DNA from 3 places in the Arthrobacter sp. CJL-S3 genome. Region 3 is predicted to be linked to each of the others. Evidence: riboswitches for the same ligand, from Rfam matches in the RefSeq annotation. Region 3 holds a riboswitch; each other region holds the start of a gene.
The links. Region 3 has a riboswitch for S-adenosylmethionine ahead of AC06G6_RS05990 (bifunctional o-acetylhomoserine/o-acetylserine sulfhydrylase). Riboswitches for the same ligand answer to the same signal wherever they lie in the genome.
Positions count from the first base shown of each region.

Region 1: it holds a riboswitch for S-adenosylmethionine, as region 3 does, so the genes downstream of both, AC06G6_RS18760 (DUF1737 domain-containing protein) here and AC06G6_RS05990 (bifunctional o-acetylhomoserine/o-acetylserine sulfhydrylase) in region 3, are expected to answer to the same signal.
Region 2: it holds a riboswitch for S-adenosylmethionine, as region 3 does, so the genes downstream of both, AC06G6_RS13255 (aminotransferase class V-fold PLP-dependent enzyme) here and AC06G6_RS05990 (bifunctional o-acetylhomoserine/o-acetylserine sulfhydrylase) in region 3, are expected to answer to the same signal.

Region 1 is NZ_CM160046.1:4,077,616-4,085,313, forward strand. It holds gene AC06G6_RS18740 (low molecular weight protein-tyrosine-phosphatase) at 1-559, shown strand, start outside; gene pabB (aminodeoxychorismate synthase component I) at 556-2,604, shown strand; gene cls (cardiolipin synthase) at 2,636-4,111, opposite strand; gene AC06G6_RS18755 (aminodeoxychorismate lyase) at 4,205-5,167, shown strand; SAM riboswitch class IV at 5,330-5,444, shown strand; gene AC06G6_RS18760 (DUF1737 domain-containing protein) at 5,539-5,766, shown strand; gene AC06G6_RS18765 (rhodanese-like domain-containing protein) at 5,763-6,194, shown strand; gene AC06G6_RS18770 (O-succinylhomoserine sulfhydrylase) at 6,195-7,403, shown strand; gene AC06G6_RS18775 (glutamate--cysteine ligase 2) at 7,422-7,698, opposite strand, start outside.
Region 2 is NZ_CM160046.1:2,907,641-2,915,338, reverse strand. It holds gene AC06G6_RS13275 (fluoride efflux transporter FluC) at 1-201, opposite strand, end outside; gene AC06G6_RS13270 (fluoride efflux transporter FluC) at 198-611, opposite strand; gene AC06G6_RS13265 (metal-dependent transcriptional regulator) at 604-1,311, opposite strand; gene AC06G6_RS13260 (class I SAM-dependent methyltransferase) at 1,348-2,106, opposite strand; gene AC06G6_RS13255 (aminotransferase class V-fold PLP-dependent enzyme) at 2,253-3,719, opposite strand; SAM riboswitch class IV at 3,754-3,867, opposite strand; gene AC06G6_RS13250 (glutamyl-tRNA reductase) at 4,000-5,334, opposite strand; gene hisN (histidinol-phosphatase) at 5,440-6,252, opposite strand; gene rsgA (ribosome small subunit-dependent GTPase A) at 6,308-7,423, opposite strand; gene aroA (3-phosphoshikimate 1-carboxyvinyltransferase) at 7,407-7,698, opposite strand, start outside.
Region 3 is NZ_CM160046.1:1,342,944-1,350,641, reverse strand. It holds gene AC06G6_RS06000 (MFS transporter) at 1-497, opposite strand, end outside; gene metX (homoserine O-acetyltransferase MetX) at 744-1,847, opposite strand; SAM riboswitch class IV at 1,958-2,073, opposite strand; gene AC06G6_RS05990 (bifunctional o-acetylhomoserine/o-acetylserine sulfhydrylase) at 2,223-3,539, opposite strand; SAM riboswitch class IV at 3,604-3,720, opposite strand; gene AC06G6_RS05985 (VOC family protein) at 3,925-4,563, shown strand; gene AC06G6_RS05980 (CPBP family intramembrane glutamic endopeptidase) at 4,685-5,467, opposite strand; gene AC06G6_RS05975 (histidine phosphatase family protein) at 5,532-6,212, shown strand; gene AC06G6_RS05970 (amidohydrolase family protein) at 6,247-7,455, opposite strand; gene AC06G6_RS05965 (NAD(P)/FAD-dependent oxidoreductase) at 7,467-7,698, opposite strand, start outside.

The DNA of each region.
Region 1 (7,698 bases), 1.7 Mb from region 3:
GTCGAGCCAGTACCGGATCATCGCGGTCTGCACCGGAAACATCTGCCGGTCACCGATGGCCGAGCTGATGCTGGCGGAGGCCATCGCCGCCGAGGGCCTGGCCGGCGCCGTCGTGGATTCGGCAGGAACCACGGCCTACGAGGTGGGCCGCCCGATTGACCCGCGGGCCGCCCGCAAGCTCACCGCCCACAGCATTGCTTCGGACCGCCATGTGGCGCGCGAATGGCGGGCTGAATGGTTCGAGACCCGCGATCTCATCCTGGCCCTGGACGTGGACCATTTCGGCTGGCTGCAGCAGGCTGCGCCGGACCGCGCAGCGCTGTCCAAAGTCCGGATGCTGCGCAGCTTTGACCCGGCCGTCGCGGGAAAGGATCCCCTCGACCAGGGTATCGAAGACCCCTGGTACGGCGGCCATGCCGACTTCGAGCTGACCTGGAACCTGATCCACGCCGCGCTGCCCGGGATCGTGGCGCACGTCCGGGCCGAGCTCGCCGGGCGTCCACAGCCGGACGGGCGGCACCCCGGCACCGCAGGGCAGCCGGTACGCTCTATTTCATGAGTCCAGCACCCGTCATCATCGCCATCGACGGACGCTCCGGCGCAGGCAAGACCACCCTGGCGATCGAACTGGCGGCGCGGCTCCGCGAACACCACAAGGTTTCCCTCTTCCATCTGGAGGACATCTACCCCGGCTGGAACGGGCTCACAGCCGGCATTGAACGCTACGTCTCGACCGTCCTGGCCCCGCTGCACCGCGGCGATCCGGCCGAGTGGGTCAGCTGGGACTGGAACGCGCACTACGACGGCGCCACGCGCACGACCCAGCCGGCCGAAATCGTCCTGGTCGAAGGGGTAGGCGCCGCCGCGGAGGCCGCCCGCCCCTTCCTCACCGCGGTGGTCTGGGCCGACTCGTCCGAACACGAGCGGCGCAGCAGGGCCCTGGCCCGCGACGGCGACAACTACGAACCCTACTGGGATGAGTGGGCCGCCCAGGAGCAGGCATGGCTGGCCGGGGACAACGTTCCCGCCCACGCCGATATCCGCGTGCTCAACCTCGCCGACGGTGCCGCTCCCGCGGAGGTGCTGCAGGCGCTCCAATACCTGCCTGCGCTTGCCCCGACCCTCCTCCCCGAGCTTGGCGCCCGCCGCGGCCTGCACCTCCGCGCCGAACGGATCGACGCCGCCCCGGACCCGGCCCGGCTCTTCGACTCCCTGTTCGGCCGCTCCGCCAATGCCGTCTGGCTCGACTCCTCCCTCGCGCCGGACGGCAGGGCCGCGGCGGAACGGAGCCGCTTCAGCATCCTGGCGGACGACGGCGGCCCGCTCGGCCAGTCGGTCCGGCACAGTTCGGGCACCACCCGCGTCAGCGTCGGCAACGCCAGAGTCCGGACCGAGGGGCCGTTCTTCCGCTGGCTCGACGGGGTCTGGGGCCGCCCTGACCTCCGCGCCCCGGCGGACTACCCCTGCGAGTTCACCCTGGGCTGGCTAGGCTACCTCGGCTACGAGCTCAAACGCGAGACCGGCGGCAGCGATGTCACGGCCGGATCCCCCGATGCCTGCCTGCTGTTCGCCGGCCGCGCGGTGGTGCTGGACCATGTGGACGGCACGGTCTGGCTGCTGGCCCTGGACACCGCGGACGCCGGCGGCTGGCTGGAGACGGCCCGCGCCGCCACCGAGGCATGTTCAGCGCCGGCGGCGGGAGCGGTCGGCAGCGGCAGCGGCGCCGTCGAACCGTCCGCCCCGGGCCCGGACTTCGCCGCACGGGACTCGGAGGTCTCCTACAAATCCAAAATCACCCAGGCCCAGTACGAGATCGCCGAGGGCAACACCTACGAGGTCTGCCTGACCACCGCGCTGGCAGCGGAACTCCCCGCCGCCCTGGACCCGCGGCAGGCCTATCTGGCGCTGCGCCGGAGGAATCCCGCGCCGTTCGCGAGCTACCTGCGGTTCGGGGACCTCACCGTGGCGAGCACCTCGCCGGAGCGTTTCCTGCGCATCACGGCCGACGGCGGCATGCGGGCCGAGCCGATCAAGGGCACCCGGCACCGGGACGCGGACCCCGCCAGGGACGCGCTGCTGCGGCACGAGCTGGAGTCCTCCCCGAAGGACCGCGCCGAGAACATCATGATTGTGGACCTGCTGCGAAATGATCTCAGCCACTTCGCCGTGCCCGGATCGGTGTCGGTCAGCCGGCTTTGCGCGATCGAAAGCTACGCCACGGTCCACCAGATGGTGAGCACCATCGATGCCCGGCTGCGGCCCGGGATGCCGCGGGCCGAGGCGGTCGCGGCCTGCTTCCCGGCCGGCTCGATGACCGGCGCACCCAAGGTCAGCACCATGGGCATCCTGGACCGGCTCGAGGGCGCCCCGCGGGGTGTGTACTCCGGCGCGATCGGTTATTTTTCGCTCAACGGCGCGACCGACCTGGCGGTCGCGATCCGCACCCTCGTGCTCACGGAGCTGCCCGGAGGCGGCACCGGACTCAGCCTCGGCGTCGGCGGCGCGATCACCGCGGATTCCTCGCCGGAGGAGGAGTACGAGGAGATCCGGACCAAGGCCTTCGGGGTCCTCTCGGCGCTCGGCGCGGAGTTCCCGGCCGGCTGACTCCCCGCTCCGGGCTGCCGCGCGTCGCCGGCTACTGCAGCGTCGCCGTCAGCCGGGCGACGTTGTCCACGTACTTGACCCCCATCGGCCGCTTCATCCAGTCCTCGAGCGTCAGCTCGCGCGAAATGTCCCGGTACGTGTCCTCCACGGCGCTGATCCGCTGCACGATGTCCTCCCCCAGGAGCATCACCGAGACCTCGAGGTTCAGCGAGAAGGAGCGCATGTCCATGTTGCTGGACCCCAGCACGGCCACCTCGTTGTCGATCGTGAAGTGCTTGGCGTGCAGCACGAACGGGGCTTTGTACAGGTAGATCCGCACCCCCGCCTCCAGCAGCGCCTCATAGTAGGACTGCTGGGCGTGGTGGACCAGGAACTGGTCACCCTTTTCCGAGACGAAGAGCTCGACGTCGACGCCGCGCTGCGCCGCCGTCGTCACCGCATACAGCAGCGAATCATCGGGGACGAAGTAGGGGCTGCAGATCGAGATCTTGCGCTGCGCCGAGTAGATCAGCGTGTTGAAGAGCCGCAGGTTGTTTTCGGTGATGAAACCGGGGCCGCTGGGCACCACCTGGGCCGTGACGTGCCCGGCGTGCAGCTCGGGCCGGTGCGCGAGCTGGTCCTCGAGGGATTCGTCGGTTTCGCTGAGCCAGTCCGTGGCGAAGACGACGTTGAGCGTGGTGACGATCGGCCCGCGCAGGGACGCCATCAGCTCGACCCATTCGCGGCCCATCTTGCGGTGCCGCGGGTTGTTGTAGGAGGGCTCGATCAGGTTCTGCGAGCCGGTGAAGGCGATTTCGCCGTCGATCACCATGATCTTGCGGTGGTTGCGCAGGTCCGGACGGCGCCACTGCCCCTGCAGCGGGTTCAGCGGCAGCATGGGCCGCCAGCGGATCTTGCTGGCCTTGAGCCGGGCGATCAGCCTGCTGTAGCCCTTGATCCGCAGGGTCCCCAGGTGGTCGAACAGGAGGCGGACTTCGACGCCGCGTTCGGCGGCGTCCTCCATCGCGGTCAACAGCTCATCCGTGACGTGGTCCGAGCTCAGGATGTAGAACTCGGCGTTGACGAATTCCTTGGCGTCCCGGACGGCGGCGGCCATCGCCTTGATCGAGTCCGGGTAGCCGGGCAGGAGCTCCACGCGGTTGCCGTCCACCATCGGCAGCGAGCCCAGTGTCTTGTTCAGTTCCGCCGCAGAGGACACCCATTCCGGGCCCTCGTAGCCGCTTTCCAGCATCGCCAGATCGGAGGTGCCGGCGCGTACCCGGGTGTTCACGGCGTCCTGCTGCGCCCGGCGCTTGCGGGAGAGCCGGAAGTTGCCGAAGAGCAGGAAGAGGACCAGGCCCACGGCCGGGACGAAGAAGATGATCAGGAGCCAGGCCATGGCCGTGGTGGGGCGCCGGTTTCCGGGAATGATGCCCAGGGCCAGCACCCGGATGGCGAGGTCAACGATGGTGAGGATCAGGATCACCCAGGACGGGAGAGATTCCGCCAGGGAAAAAGGCCACAACACAGACGAACCCCTCAAGTTCCAGACCCGCGGAACAGTTCCGGAACGGGCAACCGTCAAATCCTATCCCGCAGCCTGCCGCACTAAGCTGAAGCCATGACTTCTCCTGCTGCCGCCCCCGCCCCTGTCCCGGTGCTGGTCTTCCTGGATCCGGCGTTCGACGGCGGCCGGCTGGCCGACGCCACGAAGCCGCAGCTGATGGCGACGGACCAGGGCGCCACCCGCGGCGACGGGGTCTTCGAGTCGCTGCTGGCCGTGGGCGGGCAGCCCCGCAAACTCCAGGCGCACCTGAACCGGCTGGCCGGGTCCGCCCGGCTGCTGGAGCTGGACATCCCGGCGGAGGACACCTGGCGCCGGGCCATCGCGACGGCGATCAGCGAATACCGGCGCCAGCACGTGCCGGGCGCCGAAACCGTCGGGGACGACGAACTTGTGGTCAAGCTCCTCGTGACCCGCGGCGTCGAAGGTGCGCCCGGGCCCACCTGCTGGGTCCAGGCTTCCGCCCCCGGCCCCGCCGGGAGGCGCCAGCGCGACACCGGGATCGACGTGATCCTGCTGGACCGCGGCTACGACAGCGACATCGGGGAACGGGCCCCGTGGCTGCTCCTTGGCGCCAAGACCCTGTCCTACGCCGTCAACATGGCCGCGCTGCGCTACGCGCATGCCCAGGGCGCGGACGACGTCATCTTCACCTCCGCGGACGGCCGGGTCCTGGAGGGACCGACGTCGACCGTGCTGCTCGCGCACCTGGAAACCACCGACGACGGCGCCGGCGGGGTCCGCACCGTCCGGCGGCTCATCACGCCCCAGCTCGACAGCGGGATCCTGCCCGGCACCTCGCAGGGCGCCTTGTTCACCGCGGCGAAGGCCGCCGGCTGGGAGCTGGGCTACGGCCCGCTGGAGCCCCGCGACCTGTACGACGCCGACGCCGTGTGGCTGATCTCCAGCATCCGGCTGCTGGCGCCCGTCAACCACATCGACGGCAAGGAAATCGGCACCCCGGAGCTGCGCCGGCAGCTCACCGCGGAGCTCAACGCGCTGTACGCCACGATCGAATGATCCGCCCCGCCCAAAAGGCGCCGCGGGGACACCTGGCGGCGGCCCTGGGCGCCGGAACGGGCCGTCGCTGACTGCGAGGATCCGCGTTGTGTGGAGGACCGTTACTTAACATGACGGCGGCGGCGGTGCGGGCCGGCGCCGCAGGTGTTACGTTTTTTGGTGAGTAATGAGAACCGGCGCCAAGCCCTGACTGGCCGGTCGGCAACCCTCCCTTTCGCGGCGGGGTGCCTCAGGTGAATACTCGGCATATCGACCATTCGAGCTGCAAGCGTGAAAGAAGGAGATCCGTCGTGCCTGACGCGTCCGCCCCCGCTGTCCCCGTAACAGCCCCCGCCCCGACCCGCGCTGTCCCCGGTGCCGCCGAGGAGAGACTGGCGTTCCGCCTGTTCACCGGCCCCGATGACCGCGCCTTCTGCGAGCGCGTCTCGGCCGCCCTCGCCGAGGGCTACGTGCTGCACGGCAGCCCGTCGGCCACGTTCAACGGCAGCACCGTCATCGTGGCGCAGGCCGTCGTGCTGCCGGCGGCGATCGCCAGCGCGGACGCCGCCATCGCCAATGCGGTGGATGACCTCGAGTTCGACGGCGAGGGCCACGCGTGAGTTACGCCGGGGACCTCAGCCCGCACGAGGCCTGGGCCAAGCTGGAGGACGGCGCCATCCTGGTGGACGTCCGCACCGAGGGTGAATGGGCCCACATCGGCATCCCGGACACCAAGCCGGCGGGCAGAACGCGTCATGACCCGCTCTTCATCCAGTGGAACCTGGCCGGCGGCATCCCCAATTCGCGCTTCATAGAAGAGCTGAAGCTGCAGCTGAAACAACAGGCCCCGGACGGCGGCGGCACCGAACTGGTTTTCCTGTGCCGTTCGGGCGCCCGGTCCATCGCCGCGGCGATCGCCGCAACGGAGGCCGGGTTCATCTCCTACAACGTCCTTGAGGGCTTCGAAGGCGAGCCGGACCGCTACGGCGAACGCACAGTCAACGGCTGGAAAAACCGCGGCCTGCCCACCAACCTTGGAAAGCACTAAGTGACCTTCAACCCTGACGCCACCGGCTGGAGCGCCGACACCCAGGCCGTCCGCGGCGGACTCGACCGCACCGGCTTCCAGGAAACGTCCGAACCGATCTTCCTGAACTCCGGCTTCGTCTACGAATCCGCGGCCGCCGCGGAACGCGCCTTCACCGGCGAGGACGAGCGCTTCGTCTATTCCCGCTACGGCAACCCCTCGGTGGCCACCTTCCAGGAACGGCTCCGGCTGCTCGAAGGCACCGAGGCCTGCTTCGCCACCGCCTCGGGCATGTCCGCGGTCTTCACTGCCCTCGGCGCCCTGCTGGCCGCCGGCGACCGGGTCGTCGCGGCCCGCTCGCTGTTCGGGTCCTGCTTCGTGATCCTCAACGAGATCCTGCCCCGCTGGGGCGTCGAGACGGTCTTCGTGGACGGCCCGGACCTGGAGCAGTGGCGGTCCGCGCTGTCCGAACCGACGACGGCGGTCTTCTTCGAGTCGCCGTCGAACCCGATGCAGGAAATCGTGGACATCGTCGCCGTCAGCGACCTGGCCCACGCCGCCGGGGCGACGGTCGTCGTCGACAACGTCTTTGCCACCCCCCTGCTGCAGCGCTGCGGGGAGCTCGGCGCGGACGTGGTCGTGTATTCGGGGACCAAGCACATCGACGGCCAGGGCCGGGTGCTCGGCGGCGCGATCCTGGGCACCAAGGAGTTCATCGAGGGCCCGGTCAAGCAGCTCATGCGCCACACCGGCCCGGCACTCTCCGCGTTCAACGCCTGGGTGCTGACCAAGGGGCTGGAGACCATGGCCCTGCGCGTGAACCACTCCTCCGCCTCCGCGCTGCGGCTGGCCGAATGGCTTGAGGAGCAGCCCGCCATCAGCTGGGTCAGGTACCCGCTCCTGCCGTCCCACCCGCAGTACGAGCTGGCCGCCCGGCAGATGAAGGCCGGCGGCACGGTGCTGACCTTCGAGCTTTCCCCGTCCGCCGGGCGTTCGGCGAAGGAGGCGGCGTTCGCGCTGCTCGATGCGCTGCGGATCATCGATATCTCAAACAACCTGGGCGATTCCAAGTCGCTCATCACCCACCCCTCCACCACAACGCACCGCGCCATGGGGCCCGAGGGCCGGGCGGCGATCGGGCTCAGCGACGGCGTCGTGCGCCTCTCCGTGGGTCTCGAGGACCTCGAGGACCTGACCCGCGACCTCGGCCAGGCGCTCAAGCAGGTGTAGGGCTGTTCCGGTCCGCCGTCAGGGCCGGCGGCGGACCCGGCCCAGGGAGGAGCCCTGGTCCGCAGGGTCCCCGGTGACGGTTCCCCCGGTGGTCACCTCGACGGCCCGGTCGACGACGGCGGCGAGCCCGCCGGCGTGGAACGGCGCCCGCTGCAGCTGCGATCCGGTGCCCTCCGCCAGGATCCGGCCGACGCCCGCCCGCACCAGGTCCAGCTCACCCTGCTCCTCCAGCACGGGGGCCACGAAGTCCACCAGCGCGTGGACCACCTCCGCGGCGGGGGCCGGGGTGAAGGTT
Region 2 (7,698 bases), 1.6 Mb from region 3:
CTGCCACTCGGCCCCGAGTCCCAGCTGCCCGGTGATCCCCAGCGCGGCGCCGATGATGAAGGAGCCGGTCACGTTGACGGTGAGGGTCGCCCAGGGCCAGTGCGGGTGGCGCCCCGGGTGGTGCGCAAACCAGGAGTCGACGGCGAAACGCAGCAGGGCGCCGGCCACGCCGAAGATGCCCACCAGCACGGCGGTGATCATGCGGCTCCGCCGCTGAGGTCGGCCAGGGCCTTGCCGGTTTTCCAGCCGGCGGCCGCGGCGCCCAGGCCCAGGCCCAGCGACAGGCCCAGGTACGCCAGCCAGCCGGCGTGGAAACCGGCACGGAACTGCTGGTCGACGGCGAACACCACGGCCGAAAACGTGGTGAAGGAGCCCAGCAGTCCGGGCCCCAGCCCGGCCCGGAGCCAGAACGCTGTCTTCGGCCGGGCGATCCAGACCGTGGTGAGGGACGCCAGGACAAAGCTGCCGACGACGTTGATTACCAGGGTGGTCCAGGGGATTGCGCCGGTTGTCTCGGGAAACACCAGGCCGGCACCGTAGCGCAGTTCCGTTCCGATCAGGCCGCCGACGGCGACCGCCGCCCACGCGCGCCAGGCGTTGGTGTCACCCAAGGCTGCAGCCGGGATGGCCGGACTCGCTGTGGACCCAGAGGGCGGAGGCGACTTCCTCGGCGAGGTCGAACTCATGCCGGGCCGCACCGGAACCGATGCGCACCACCAGGGCACCGCCGAACGGCTTGCGGCCCAGGACCTCGACCTCGGCGTCCAGGTCGATCTCCTCGGCCGAAAGGTAGCGCAGCAGCTCGGGGTTCTCGTCGCTGATCCGGGTGATCCGGCCCGTGTGGCCGTCGTCGAGGTCGCTCATCCGGTGGGCCGCGGGCACCTGCACGGAACCGTCCGCCGCCGGGATCGGATCGCCGTGCGGGTCCCGGACCGGGTTCCCGAGCTTGGCTGCCATCCGTTCGATGAACGTGTCCGAGACGGCGTGTTCCAGGAGCTCGGCCTCGTCGTGGACCTCGTCCCAGCGGTAGCCGAGCTCCCGGACCAGGAACGTTTCAATGAGCCGGTGCCGCCGGACCATGGACAACGCCAGCCGGACGCCGTCGGCCGTCAGCGTGATGGCGCTGTAGGGCTGGTGGTCCACGAGGCCCTGGTCCTTGAGCTTTCGGACCATCTCGGAGACCGAGGAGTTGGCCACGCCAAGTCGCTGGGCCAGCTGGGTGGAGGTGATGGGCTTGTCCTGCCACTCCGTAAAGGAGTAGATGACCTTGACGTAGTCCTCGATCGAGGAGGAGGGCAGACTGGTCTTCACAGTTTCCAGCCTACCGTCAGGCGGCGCCGGAGGCCGTCAGGCCCGGACGGCCCGCCAGCTCTGCGTCAGGTAGGGGAGCGGGAGGACCTCGCCGGGGTGGTGGCCGAGGTGCTCGTGCAGATACCAGTCGAGGTTGCCCAGGACCTTGGCCCGGGTCGCCTCACCGGCCGCCAGGTAGTAGCTGCGGGACTTCGTCAGCTCGATGATGTCGGCGGTGCGCACCGGATCTTCCCAGCGCGTGAGGTGGCTCTCCAGTCCCGTGAATTCCGGGCCGAGGGGCGGCCTGAAATCCGCCTTGTGGACATCGCCGGCATGCATGATGCGCGAGAGGCGGTGCACCCACGGAACGGAGGTGTCCAGCTGGTTCCAGATCAGCCCCAGCACACCGTGGGGGCGGAGGATCCGTGCGATTTCCGTGCTGGCCAGGAGCGGATCGCACCAGTGCCAGGCCTGGGCGACGGTCACGACGTCGAACGCACCGGCGGGCAGCCCGGTGTGCTCGGCGGTCCCCACGACGGCGGTGACGCCCGGGAACGTCCGGCGCAGCTGGTCCAGCATGTCGGCGGAAGGGTCCACCGCGACCGTGTGCAGGCCGCGCCCGACCAATAGCGCCGTGAACTTCCCGGTTCCGGCGCCGAGGTCCGCGGCGTCCCTCGCGCCCGGGGGGATCAGCCAGTCAGCCGATTCGGCCGGATACCCGGGGCGGACACGTTCGTAGTGTTCCCCGCCGTCCTGGAAGCTCTGCCCCAGCTCCTGGCGGCGTTCCTCATGCAGTTTGGGTCCGCCGCGTGCCACGAGCGTTCTCCTTCGGCAGGTCCGGATGGGTACCTTTCGAATTTACCGCACGCGTGGGGGCGGTGGTTCCGCACCGGGACGCCACCGGGCCCCCTGCGGGACCGCTGCGGGACCGCAGCGGGACCGTAGGGGCTGCAGCGGCGCCGTCAGTCCTGGGTGCAGGGGGCCGCGCCGGCGGTGCCGGGCGTGTTGGGGGCCCAGTGCGGGTAGGTGCGGGTGTCGTTGGACGGCACCCAGCGTCCGGCGTCCACGACGTAGTCCCAGCCGAGGCCGGTCCGGCGCAGCTCCTGGAGGGCGGCGAGCAGCCGCTGGGCGTCTTCCAGCCGGGAACCCAGACCGAAACTGGCCCGCAGGGAGCCCGAGGGCAGCCCGAGCCGCCGGAGGAGGGGGTGCGCGCAGAAGCGGCCGTCCCGCAGGCCGATGCCGTGTTCGGCCGACAGGTACGCCGCCACGAGGCCCGCGTCGTAGCCTTCCAGCGAAAAGTTGACGACGCCGATCGTGCCTGTCCCCGCGGCGGTGTCCGGCCCGGCGCCAGCCGGAGCGTCGAAGGAAGCACTGTCCGAGAAGATCTGGTGGACCGTCACGCCGTCGATCCGGGCGAGGCCCTCGACGAGGAAGGACCGGATCGCGTTTTCGTGCGCGTGCCACTGGTCCACGTCCAGGTCGGCGATCACCTGGGTGGCCCGGGCGAGGGTGGCGGCGCCGAGGACGTTGGGCGAGCCGCCCTCATGCCTGGCGGGGCCGGTGGTCCAGCTGACACTGTCAATCCGGGCGTCCTGCACGGCCCCGCCGCCGGCCAGGTGCGGGGTGCCGGCGTCGAGCCAGTCGGGGCGGCCGACCAGGACGCCGGCGCCGAACGGTGCGTAGAGCTTGTGCCCCGAGAAGGCGAGGTAGTCGACGTCGTCCGCGGCGATGTCGATCCGCCGGTGCGGCGCCAGCTGGGCGGCGTCGACGACGATCCTGGCGCCGTAGTCGTGGGCCAGGGCGGCCAGGGCCCGGATCGGCAGGATCTCTCCGGTGACGTTGGAGGCGCCGGTCACGGCGAGCAGGCTGACGCCGCCGTGGGCGAGCTCCGCGCGGAGCAGCTCCAGCGTGGCGGCGAGGGTGGGGGCGGCGATGACGCTGCGGTGCGGGACGCGCTGCCACGGCAGCAGGTTGGCATGGTGCTCGATGTCGAGGTACAGCACCTCGCCGGTGTGCACGCCGCCGGCGGCGGGCAGGCACCCGGCCAGCAGGTTCAGTGAATCGGTGGTGTTCCGGGTGAAGATCACCGCATCGTCCGGCCGGCCGCCCACGAACTCCCGGACAATGGTGCGGGCGTTTTCGTAGACCGAGGTGCTGATCTGCGAGGCGTAGCCGGCGCCGCGGTGGACGCTGGCGTAGAACGGCAGGATCTCGTTGAGGTAGGCCGAGACGACGGACAGGGCAGGGGCCGAGGCGCCGTAGTCCAGGTTGGCGTAGCGGACGTGGCCGCCCTGGATCAGCGGTGCCTGGATCTCGGCGCCGGTCACGGCGGCCAGCGGCCGGCGGGCGTCGGCGAACCGCGCGTCGGGACGGGACTCGGTGGCGCCGGCCTGGAATTCAGGAGTGGCGGGAATGGTGGCAGTCGTCATGGGACCTCGCTCGAAAAGGACCCCACACGCCGGGGATCCGCGCTTGCCGGGTCCGTTCCGGACCGGCCAGGTCGTCACCCGGGGCACCCCACCGCGAATGGAGGGTTGCCGGCCAGCAAACCGGGGTTTCGCGCTGGCACTCGTGACCTGCTTCGAGCGTAGGTCATACCCCGTTCCGGCGGAAAGGCGCGGGCTTAATGTGAAGCCGTTTGTTACGCCGGTGCCCGCCGGGCAGCCAAACCACCGACCCGGCGCGACGGTCCGGCGGCAGCAATCCGCGCTAGGAGTCCTCGGCAGCCGCGCTCAGGCTTCCGGTCTGGACCCTGAGGCCGAACAGGGCATCCAGCGCAGCGGTGTAGTCATCTTGACGTCCGAGTGCGGCGAGCTCCCGGGCGCGGACCGTCGGGGTATGGAGCAGGCGACGGATCATGTGCCGCAGGGCGTGGTTGACGTCTTCAGCCGAGGCGCCCCGGGCATGCTGCCTGTTGACGCGCTCCATTTCGCTGAGGAGGACCTGATGGAGGTGCTCGCGCAGGGCGACGACGGCCGGATCCACGGCGCGGACGGCATCCTGTTCCTCGAACTGGCGTGCCGCCCGGCGGACCAGGGCGCGGGCGTGGCGCAGCGCCTCGGCGTCCGCGGGGGGAGCAGCGATGTGGACCGACTCCAGCGTGATGAGGTCCACACCTGGCAGCTCCATAACCTGTGGGTCGAAATCATGGCTGGGTGCCAGGTCGATGACGGCGAGGGGGCGGGCGCCGTCCGCACGCCACCGGGCGAGGGCGGCAGCACCGATGCGGGCACCTGAACCGCTGCAGCCAATGACGAGGTCGGCTCCGGCAACGGCTGCCGGCAGTTGCTGCGCGGAGAGGGCGCGACCTCCCCTGGACGCCACGAAGGCCTCCGCACGGCCGGAATGGGAGAAGACAGAAATCTCGGAACAATTTCGGTGCCTGAGAAGCTCCGCCACGCACGCGGCGTAGGCGCCGGTACCGAAGAGAACGGCCGACGTCCCGGCGATCCCGGCCCGCCTTGTTCCGGCGGCGGCAAGGTCCAGGGCAACAGCAGCGATGGATCTGCCCGCGCTGCTGAGAGCAGTCCGGGCCCCCACGTCCTTCGCTGTGCGGGACGCGGCTTGGAACAGCCTGGCCAATCGCCCGCTGCTGGTTCCGGCGGCCTGTGCGTCGGCGAGCGCACGCCGGACCTGGCCGGCAACTTCGCGCTCACCCACGACAACTGAATCCAAACCGGCGGCAACGGCGAATAGATGTTCGACAGCCGTGGCACCCCGGAGTTCCTCGAAAAGGGCCGACAGGAGGACCGTGGGCAGCCCGGAGCTGCGGTGGACCGAATCGAGGACCTCTGCGCGGGCGGCCTCAACGCCGGTCGCGGACGAAACTTCGCAATAGATTTCGAAGCGGTTGCACGTGGACAAGACCACCGACGCGGTGATGGTCGAACGGTCGGAGACCAGCTGGGGCGCGAGCCCGGCGGAAGCGGCGTGCAGAGCGGCGGCGGATCCGATGTCCAGATCCCGGTACTTCGCCACGAACACGAGCAGGACCGTGCCGTTTCCGCCGGTGCCGCGGACCACGGCTTGAAGCGTGTCAGACAAGGCTGCTCTCCTCCCAAAAGATGCCCTACCTTTGAGGCAGGCCGTCAGGCCGCCGTCTTGGAAAGAGTCCTACAGGGAGGTTGGGGAATCCTTGGAGGCAGGCTGCTAGAGCAGGTCGTCCAGGCCCGGGTTGAGGCGCTTGAGGACCTCCGAGTGCAGGATGGAGTTGGTGGCGAGGGCGTTGCCGCCGAACGGGCCGTCTTCGCCTTCGAGGGACGTGAAGCGCCCGCCGGCCTCCGTGACGATCGGGACCAGCGCGGCCATGTCGTAGAGGTTCAATTCGGGCTCGCAGGCGATGTCGACGGCGCCTTCGGCCACGAGGCAGTAGGACCAGAAGTCCCCGTACGCGCGGGTGCGCCAGACCTCCTCGGTGAGGCCCAGGAACTCGTCGAGGTTGCCGCGCTGCTTCCAGCCGCCCAGGCTCGAATAGGACAGGGAGGCGTCCGAGAGCTTGGCGACGTTGGAGACCTTCAGCCGGGTGGCGGCCGCCAGGGAACGGCCCATGTACGCTCCGGCGCCCTTGGCGGCCCACCAGCGCTTGCCCAGCGCCGGAGCGCTGACGACGCCGACGACCGGCTCGCCCTCGTCGACGAGGGCGATCAGCGTGGCCCAGACGGGGACACCGCGGACGAAGTTCTTGGTCCCGTCAATCGGGTCGATGATCCAGCGGCGGGAGCCGTGGCCAGAGCTGCCGAACTCCTCGCCGAGGACGGCGTCGCGGGGACGGGAGCGGGAGAGCTGGCCGCGGATGGCTTCCTCGACCGACTTGTCGGCGTCGGTCACCGGCGTCAGGTCCGGCTTCGTCTCCACCCGAAGGTCGAGCGCCTTGAAGCGGCTCATGGTCTGGGAATCTACGGAATCTGCCAGTACATGGGCAAGGCGCAGGTCATCGTTGTAGCTCGAAGCGGGTTGACTCATGGTTCCAAACTACCGCCAAAGCGGGCGGCGGGGCGGTAGGCTGCGCCGCAGCCCGCTAGGAGACGGTGCCCAGTTCCTTGACGTCCTGCGCTTCCATCCGCGGGTCGGTCCCCAGAAGGCGGCGGAGCGAGGCGAGCCTGGCGGGGCCCGATTCGCCGGCATGGCCCGCGGCCACCCAGGCGTCCACGCCGCAGTTGACGGCGCTGGAATCGTGCTTGCAGCCCCGCTCGCAGTCGTCCGTGCCGGGCTCAAGGTCGGGGAAGGACCGCAGGATCCGGTCGGGGTCCACATGGGCCAGGCCGAAGGAACGGATGCCGGGGGTGTCGATGATCCAGCTGCCCGGCGGCGCGTCGTTGACCTTGAGGGCCACGGCGGAGGAGGAGGTGTGGCGGCCGCGCCCGGTCACGGCGTTCACGCCGCCGGTGGCGCGCTCGGCGCCGGTCAGGGCGTTGACCATGGTGGACTTGCCGACGCCGGAGTGGCCCAGCATGACGGTGACCTTCCCGTCGAGGTGGGCGCGCAGCTGGGAGACGGCGTCCTTGTCCAGCCGGGCGGAGAGCCCGTCATCCGAGCGGGCATCGATGCCGGAGGCGGCGGAGTCCGCCGTCTTGGAGATGATCACCGGGAAGGCAAGGTGTTGGTAGTTGGCGAGGAGTTCCGCGGGATCCTTGACGTCGGCCTTCGTGACGAGCAGCAGGGGCTCGATCCCGGCGTCATACGCGGCCACGAGCGCCCGGTCGATGAACCCGGTCCGCGGCTCCGGATTGGCGGCCGCCACCACGATCACCAGCGTGTCGGCATTGGCGACGACGGCGCGCTCGATCGGGTCCGTGTCGTCCGCGCTGCGCCGCAGCAGCGTCCTGCGGTCCTGGATCTTGACCAGCCGCGCCAGGGTGTCCGGTTCGCCGGTGACGTCCCCGACGAGGGAGACAAAGTCGCCGGCGACGACGGGGTTGCGGCGCAGTTCCCGGGCCCGGGCGGCGATGATCTTGCGTTCCTCGGGGGTGCCCTCGGCGACGACGGCCGTGTAGCGTCCGCGGTCCACCGTGATGATCCGCCCGGTAACTGCGTCGTCGTAGGCGGGCCGGTCCTTCGTGCGCGGCCGGGTGCCCTTCTTATTGGGGCGGATCCGCACGTCGGATTCGTCCCAGGAGTCAGTGCTGCGTGCCACCGGACGTGCCCTTCTCGGCGTGGGCTGCGTCTGCTGCGGGGGCGGCGCTGCCGGCGGAGCCCTGGGCGAGCATGGACTGCCAGAGCTGCGGGAAGTCCGGCATGGTCTTGGCGGTGGTCGCAATGTCCTCGACCTCGATGCCGGGAACGGCCAGGCCCAGGATGGCTCCGGCCGTGGCCATGCGGTGGTCGGCGTAGCTGTGGACGACACCGCCGTGCAGCGGTGCGGGCCGGATGATGAGGCCGTCGGAGGTCTCCTCGGCGTCGCCGCCCAGG
Region 3 (7,698 bases):
CACGAGGCCCAGAAGCCGCGGGACTTGCTCGGGCTGTGCTCGGCGACGAGGAGGACTGCGCCGCCCCATTCACCGCCGACGGCGAAGCCCTGGGCGAAGCGCAGGAACACGAGGAGGGCCGGGGCCCAGTACCCGATCTGCTGGAAGGTCGGGAGGCAGCCCATCAGGAAGGTGGAGACACCGACCAGGATGATGCTGAGCTGGAGCAGCTGCTTGCGGCCGAACTTGTCGCCGAAGTGGCCAAAGACGATGCCGCCGATCGGGCGGGCAACGAAACCAACGGCGTAGGTCAGGAAGGCGGCGATGATGCCGTCCAGTTCCGTGCCGGAGTTGGGGAAAAAGATCTTGCCGAACACAAGGGTGGCGGCCGAGGCGTAGAGGAAGAACTCATACCATTCGACAACGGTGCCGGCCATGGAGGCCGTTACTACCTTCTTCAGTCCGGACGACTTGACGTCTTCCTCTTCCGGGCGCCTGGCGGCGTTTTGTGTACTCATTTCGACTCCTTCGGTGTCTCCGTCGACACCCTATGGACCTCTGGGCAATGGACGCGGCGTGATTTGTGACACGCGGCATCATTCTCAATGAGTATGGGCGCTCCCGCCCTGAGCCTCAACGGCCATTAGTGCAGAGCGTATCTGCAAAATTGCACAGTTGGTCTCTTCTTCCCGCGCTTTCGTCCACGGATTCGCGCAGGAGATCGGCACGGCCGTCGTGCCGCGCAGAAAGACAGGCCGAAGGACCTAGCCGAAGAAGTGCCGCCGAAGCTGGCTGTTGAGCTGGCCGATCTCGGTCAGGAAACCGTCGTGCCCGATCGGCGCCTCGATGGTGTGGACGGCGACGTCGCCCGGCAGGGCAGCGGCGAGCGCGTGGGACTGGGCCGGGAAATACAGCCGGTCCGAGTCGACGGCCGCCAGCAGGAACTCCGCCGTGGCCGGAGCCAGGGCCTCGGCGAGGGCGCCGCGGCCCCGGCTGATGTCATGGCTCATGAGCGCTTCGGTGATGGCGATGTAACTGTTCGCATCGAAGCGGCGGACAAGTTTGTTGCCCTGGTGGTCGAGGTAGCTCTCCACCTGGTAACGGCCGCGCCCGGCGAGGGATCCGGCTTCCAGCGGCGCCTCGGCGTCCTGGGCGTTCCGGCCGAAGCGTCCGTCCAGCTCCGCGGCCGAGCGGTAGGTGATGTGCGCAATCCGCCGGGCCAGGGCCAGGCCCGCTTCCGGCTCCGGCCCTCCGTAGTAGTCCCCGCCGTTGAAGTGGGGGTCCTGCCGGATGGCGAGGGTCTGCGCCTGGGCGAAAGCAATCTGTTCGGCGGTGCTGCTGGCGCCGACCGAAATCACGGCGCAGCGCCGGACCCGGTCCGGGTAACTGACGGCCCATTCCAGCGCGCGCGCCCCGCCCAGGGAACCGCCGAGCACGGCGTACCAGCTCCGGATGCCCAGGGCGTCGGCGAGCCTGGCTTCGGCCTCGGTCGTGTCCCGCAGCGTGACGAGCGGGAACCGCGAGCCCCAGGGCTTTCCGTCGGGTGCCGGCGTCGAGGGTCCCGTGGAGCCGTAGCAGCCGCCGAGGATGTTGATCGAGACGACGAAGTACCTGTCCGTGTCCACCGGGGCACCGGGGCCGGCGAGCTGCTCCCACCACCCCGGCTCCTCGCTGGCGCCGCGCGTGACGTGGGTGTCCCCCGTCAGCGCGTGCTCGATCAGCACGGCATTGGAGCGGTCCGCGTTGAGGGTCCCCCAGGTCTCGTAGCCGAGGGTGACGTCCGGCAGCCGGGCACCGGACTCGAGCTCGAGGTCGCCGATCCGGAGATACCGGACGGTTCCGTCCGGGGCAGCCCCGTCCGGGACCATTCCGACCGGGACAACCCCGTCTGGCGCCGTGTCCCCCGGGGCATCCGGGTGGGAGGTCTTGCTTACAGGTACACCCTGGCGGGTGACGGCAATCGTCATGTGAGGACCTAACTTCGCGCTTGCCCGCCGTCAGCTGACCGGCAGGCCAGGTCTTCACCCGGGGCACCCCGCCGCAAAAGGAGGGTTGCCGGCCAGCAAGCCGGGGCTGTCGCTGGCACTCATGACCTGCACTGAGTCTACGAAATGCGGCGGCCCGGTGGCGAAGATTGTGACGAACTTATGACTCGCCGCGTTCTTTTCCGCGTTTATCCGGGCCCCGGCGCCCGGACGCCGGGGGCCGGACGCCGGGGGCCGGACGCCGGGGGCCGGGGGTGCTCAGGCGGTTTTGGCCGCGCGGAATCCGGCGTCGAGGTCGGCGAGGATGTCATCGATGTGCTCCAGGCCCACGGAGAGCCGGACGAGGCCGGGGTTTACCCCGGCGACGGTCTGCTGTTCCGGGGACAGCTGGCTGTGGGTGGTCGACGCCGGGTGGATGACCAGCGAGCGCACGTCGCCGATGTTGGCCACGTGCGAGTGCAGCTCGAGGGCGTCGACGAAGCGCTTGCCCGCCTCCGCTCCCCCGGCGATGTTGAAGGCGACGACGGCGCCGGTCCCCTTCGGGCCGTACTTGCGCCCGCGCTCGTACCAGGGGCTGGACGGCAGCCCCGCGTAGGCGACCGATTCGACGTCGTCCCGGGCCTCGAGCCATTCCGCCACCTTGCTGGCGTTGGCGACGTGCCGCTCCACGCGCAGGCTCAGGGTCTCGAGGCCCTGGGCGATGAGGAAGGCGTTGAACGGGGAGACTGCCGAGCCGAGGTCGCGCAGCAGCTGGACGCGCGCCTTGAGGATGTAGGAGAGGTTGGCGCCGAGGGCGCCGTCCTTGCCGAGGTCCCGGGCGTAGACCAGGCCGTTGTAGGTGGGATCCGGGGTGTTGAAGCCGGGGAAGCGCTCCGGGTCCCGGCCGAAGTCGAAGTTGCCGGAATCCACGATCACGCCCGCGATCGCGGTCCCGTGGCCGCCGAGGTACTTGGTGGCGGAGTGCACGACAATGTCCGCCCCCCATTCGATCGGCCGGATCAGGTACGGGGTGGAGAGCGTGTTGTCCACGATCAGCGGGACGCCGGCCTCGTGAGCCACCTGCGAGATGCCCTCGATGTCCAGCACGTCCTGGCGTGGGTTGGAGACCACTTCGCCGAAGAACAGCTTGGTGTTGGGCTGCACGGCGTCGCGCCACTGGGCCAGGTTGTCCGGGTCCTCGACGAACGTCACGGAGATGCCGAACTTCTTCAGGGTGTGCGCCAGCAGGTTGTATGTGCCGCCGTACAGGCTGGGGCTGGCCACCACGTGGTCGCCGGCCTCGGCGACGTTCAGGATCGCGAAGGTCTCAGCGGCCTGCCCGGAGCTCAGCAGCAGCGCAGCGAGTCCGCCCTCCAGGCTGGCCACCCGCTGTTCCACGGCATCCTGGGTGGGATTGCCGATCCGGGTGTAGATGGGGGCGAGTTCGGCGAGGGCGAAGCGGTTGGCGGCGCTTTCGGCACTGGGGAAGACAAACGACGTCGTCTGGTAGATCGGCAGCGACCGGGCGCCGGTGGCGCTGTCCGGCTCCTGGCCGGCGTGGATCTGGCGGGTTTCGAAGGACCAGGCACTGGACATCGGGACACTCCTTAGGGGACCGGGCACAGGCTGCACCGGAGCCCCTGGGCCCGGGTCAACACTGGAGCCGCGCTTGCCTTCCGGCGGGTGCCGGACGGCCAGGTCTTCACCCGGGGCACCCCACCGCGTGACGAGGGTTGCCGGCCAGCAAGCCGGGGCTGTAGTGCTGGCACTCATGACCTGAGCCCAGTCTAGGAACCGGTTCCGGGCTCTGGATAGCTTTGTGACGAAGATGAAGTTGCGCTCCAGGAGGGGTCCGGATGGCCCTTCCGTTCCGCCCGGTGATAGGGGATAGTGCCCCGCGGAGACCCCCCAAAAATGACATCCCACCACGGTTAGGAGAGCCTAAGCTGAGAGGGGCATCACAAAGTGTCAAGATGAGGGCATGCGCATGGATCACGTCTCTTACGCCTGTGAACAAGATGGCCTCGCTGCCACCACCGAACGAATTGCGTCTGCCCTCGGCGTCGAAGCCGTGAAGGGCGGAGTACATCCCAGATTCGGGACCCGCAACATGATCATCCCGCTAGCGGGACACAAATATGTCGAGGTCGTGGAGGTCCTGAACCACCCCGCCTCCGACAAGGCCCCCTTCGGCCAGGCCGTCCGTGCCCGGTCCGAAGCAGGCGGCGGCTGGATGGGCTGGTGCGTCGAAGTTGACGACCTCGCCCCGTTCGAGGAGCGGCTCGGCCGCGCCGCCGTCAACGGCAACCGCAAGTTCCCGGACGGCCGCGAACTGGTCTGGAAGCAGATCGGCATCCTGGGGCTCATCGCCGACCCCCAGGTCCCGTACATGCTCAAGTGGGAAGGCGATCCAGACCTCCACCCGTCGAAGGCCTACGAGAGCAACGTCAAGATGTCCGCCCTCACGATCGCCGGCTCGGCAGAGCGTGTCACCGAATGGCTCGGTGTCCCGGTCGAGAAGCCGCTGGAAGACGTGGCCGTGAACTGGCTCGCTCCCCGCGGGACACCCGGCATCCTCTCCGTTACGTTCGAGACGGCCTCCGGAGCCGTCACCATCTAACGCTTCACCGCCCCACACTTCGGCCGCCATCAGCGGGTGCCAATGACGTCACCCACCGATGGCGGCCGAAACTTTAACGCCCGCCCTTGGGCCGGGGCCCCGTTTCTAGGGCAAGGCAGGCTCAGCCGAGGCCGATGGACTTGCCGAAGAGGCTGAAGCCGACGAAGGCGACGACGTCCAGCACGGCGTGCGCGATCACCAGCGGCATCAGGCGCCGGGTTTTGGTGTAGACCAGCGCGAAGATGACGCCCATGATGGCGTTGCCAATGAACGGACCGAAGCCCTGGTAGAGGTGGTAGCTGCCGCGCAGCATCGAACTGGCAAAGATCGCCAGCGGCAGGCTCCAGCCGAGCTTGGGGAGCCGGTCCAGCAGGTAGCCCACGACGATCACTTCCTCCACGATCCCGTGCCGGATCGCGGAGAGGACCAGCACCGGCACGGTCCACCAGTAGGAATCCAGCGCGCTGGGGATGATCGCCGTCGTGATGCCCATCGCCCGGCCCGCGGCGTACAGGCCCAGGGACGGGATGCCGATCAGCGCCGCCAGGCCGAATCCCTGCAGCAGGTCCCTGCCGGGGCGCGCGAAATTGAGGCCGAGCTTCTGGAACGCCGTGGTGCCGCGGCTGCCGCCTCCGGACAGGCCGGATGTCCGGTGGTCAGTGAGGAAATAGAGCGCCAGGACCACCGGCACCAGGGCGAAGAGGATATCCAGCAGCTGGTAGGTCAGATCGAAGTACTCGCGGCTGCTTTGCGACCGGTTCAGGGTGGAGGTGCCCTCCGCCAGCGGCGCCCGCGTCATCTTGTCCAGCAACTGGACCACCGAGTACACGGCGGACTGCCCCAGGGACAGGCCCAGGACGATCCAGACTTCTAGCCGCAGGCGGCGGCGGGAGGGAACCAGCATGTTCCTATCTTGCCCGGTCTTGGCTTGCCCGGCTTACCCTGCGTTGCCGCCTATGCTGGGGTTTATGAGTGCGCCCGGGAAAATCATCATGATCCGGCACGGCCAGTCCGCCGCCAACGCCGACACCTCGATCTACAACCGGGTGCCCGATTACCGGATTCCGTTGACCGAGCTCGGTGTGGAGCAGGCCCGGGCGGCCGGCGAGCAGGTCCGGCGTCTGCTGGACGGCCGCCCGGTGTGCGTGTACGTCTCCCCGTACCTGCGGGCCTACCAGACCCTGGAGGCGCTCAACCTCGGTCCGCTGGTGGAGCGGGTGATCGAGGAGCCGCGGCTCCGGGAGCAGGACTGGGCCAACTTCCAGATCGCCGGGGAGATCGAGGACCAGAAGGAACTCCGGAACGCGTACGGCCACTTCTTCTACCGCTTCCGGGAAGGCGAGTCCGGCTCGGATGTCTATGACCGGATCTCCTCCTTTATGGAGACCCTGTACCGGCACTGGTCCAAGCCGAGCTACGCCCCCAACGCGCTGTTTGTCACCCACGGGCTCACCATGCGGCTGTTCTGCATGCGCTGGTTCCACTGGTCGGTGGAGTACTTCGAGTCGCTCAACAACCCGGACAACGCCGAGGTCCGCACCCTGTACCGCACCGGGGAGGGCAAGTACGAGCTGGACAAGCCGTTCAGCCAGTGGGAGGACCGGCGCGTCGATGAGACGGTGCTGGACGCCCCGCCGATGTTCTTCTAGCCGCCGCGGCTCTCTCCGGAAACCGGGCGGTCACCTAGCGGGCGCGGACCCCCGCACGCCAGACGGCCTGGGTGAGCGGCATGCCCGGCCGGTAGGCCAGGTGGGTGGCGGACGGGGCGTTGAGCAGGTGCAGGTCCGCGCGGTGCCCGACGGCGATCGAGCCGACGGCGCGTCCGCCGTCGACGTCGGTCCCGGACTCCCGGCCGAGGGCCAGCGCCCCGCCGTACGTCGCGGCACGCACCGCCTCGTGGACGCTGAGGCCCATCTGGAGCACGGCGGTGGTGACGCAGAACGCCATCGAGCTCGTATAGGAGGTGCCCGGGTTGCAGTTGGAGGCCAGCGCGAGCTGCACACCGGCGTCGAGCAGTTCCCGGCCCGGCGCCAGCGGCTGGCGGGTGGACAGATCGCAGGCCGGCAGGCACGTCGCCACCGTGCCGCGACCAGTTCCTGCGTCCCGGTCCCAGCCGGACCAGCTGGCCGCGAGGGCGTCGACGTCGGCGGCGGACAGGTAGTTCACGTGGTCCACGCTCGCCGCGCCGAATTCCACCGCGAGCCGCACCCCGGGACCAACGCCCAGCTGGTTGCCGTGCACCCGTAGGCCCAGACCGGCGTCCTTGCAGGCCTGGAGCACGCGCCGGGACTGGTCCTCGTCGAAGGCGCCGCGCTCGCAGAAGACATCGGCCCAGCGCACGAACGGCCGGACGGCGGAGAGCATGGGGCCGCAGACGAGGTCCGTGTACTCCTCGGCGTCCATCCCGGCGGGCACCAGGTGCGCGCCGAGGTAGGTGACCTCGTCCACGACGGTGGAGGCGATCCGGGCGCTGCGGGCCTCATTGTCGATGTCCAGGCCGTAACCGGTCTTGGTTTCCAGGTACGTGGTGCCCTGCGAGACGGCCTCTGCCACCCGGCCCAGCGCGAGCCGGGTGAGGTCGAAGTCGCCCGTGGCCCGGGTGGCGCCGGTGGTCACGGCGATCCCGCCGGCGCTGTAGCTCTCCCCCGCCATCCGGGCCTCGAACTCGGCGGTCCGGTCCCCGGCGAAGATCAGGTGGGTGTGCGAATCGACCCAGCCCGGCAGCAGGGCACGGCCGCCGGCGTCGACGGCCTCGTCGGCGGCCGGTGCGTCCGCCGCCTGCCCCAGCCAGGCAATCCGTTCGCCCTCGATCAGCACCGCCGCGTTCTTCAGGACCCGGTGCTCCGGGTCCTGGGTCATCAGCTCGGCGATGTTGGTGATCAGGGTGCTCATGAGTCCATTCTTCAGCGCCGGATGGACCAGCGCGTCGCCGCCAGCGCTTCCACTGTCCGGGATGCCGGACCCGGGGCCGTGCTGCCGCCTGCGGCAGAGGCGGCGCCCTGGCCGGCGAGGATCAGCCCGGCGGCGAGTTCGGCGATGCCGGAGGAGGTCTGGAGGCCGTAGCCGCCCTGGCCGGCGAGCCAGAAGAACCCGGGGGCCTCGGCGTCGAACCCGACGACCGGGACGCCGTCGGCC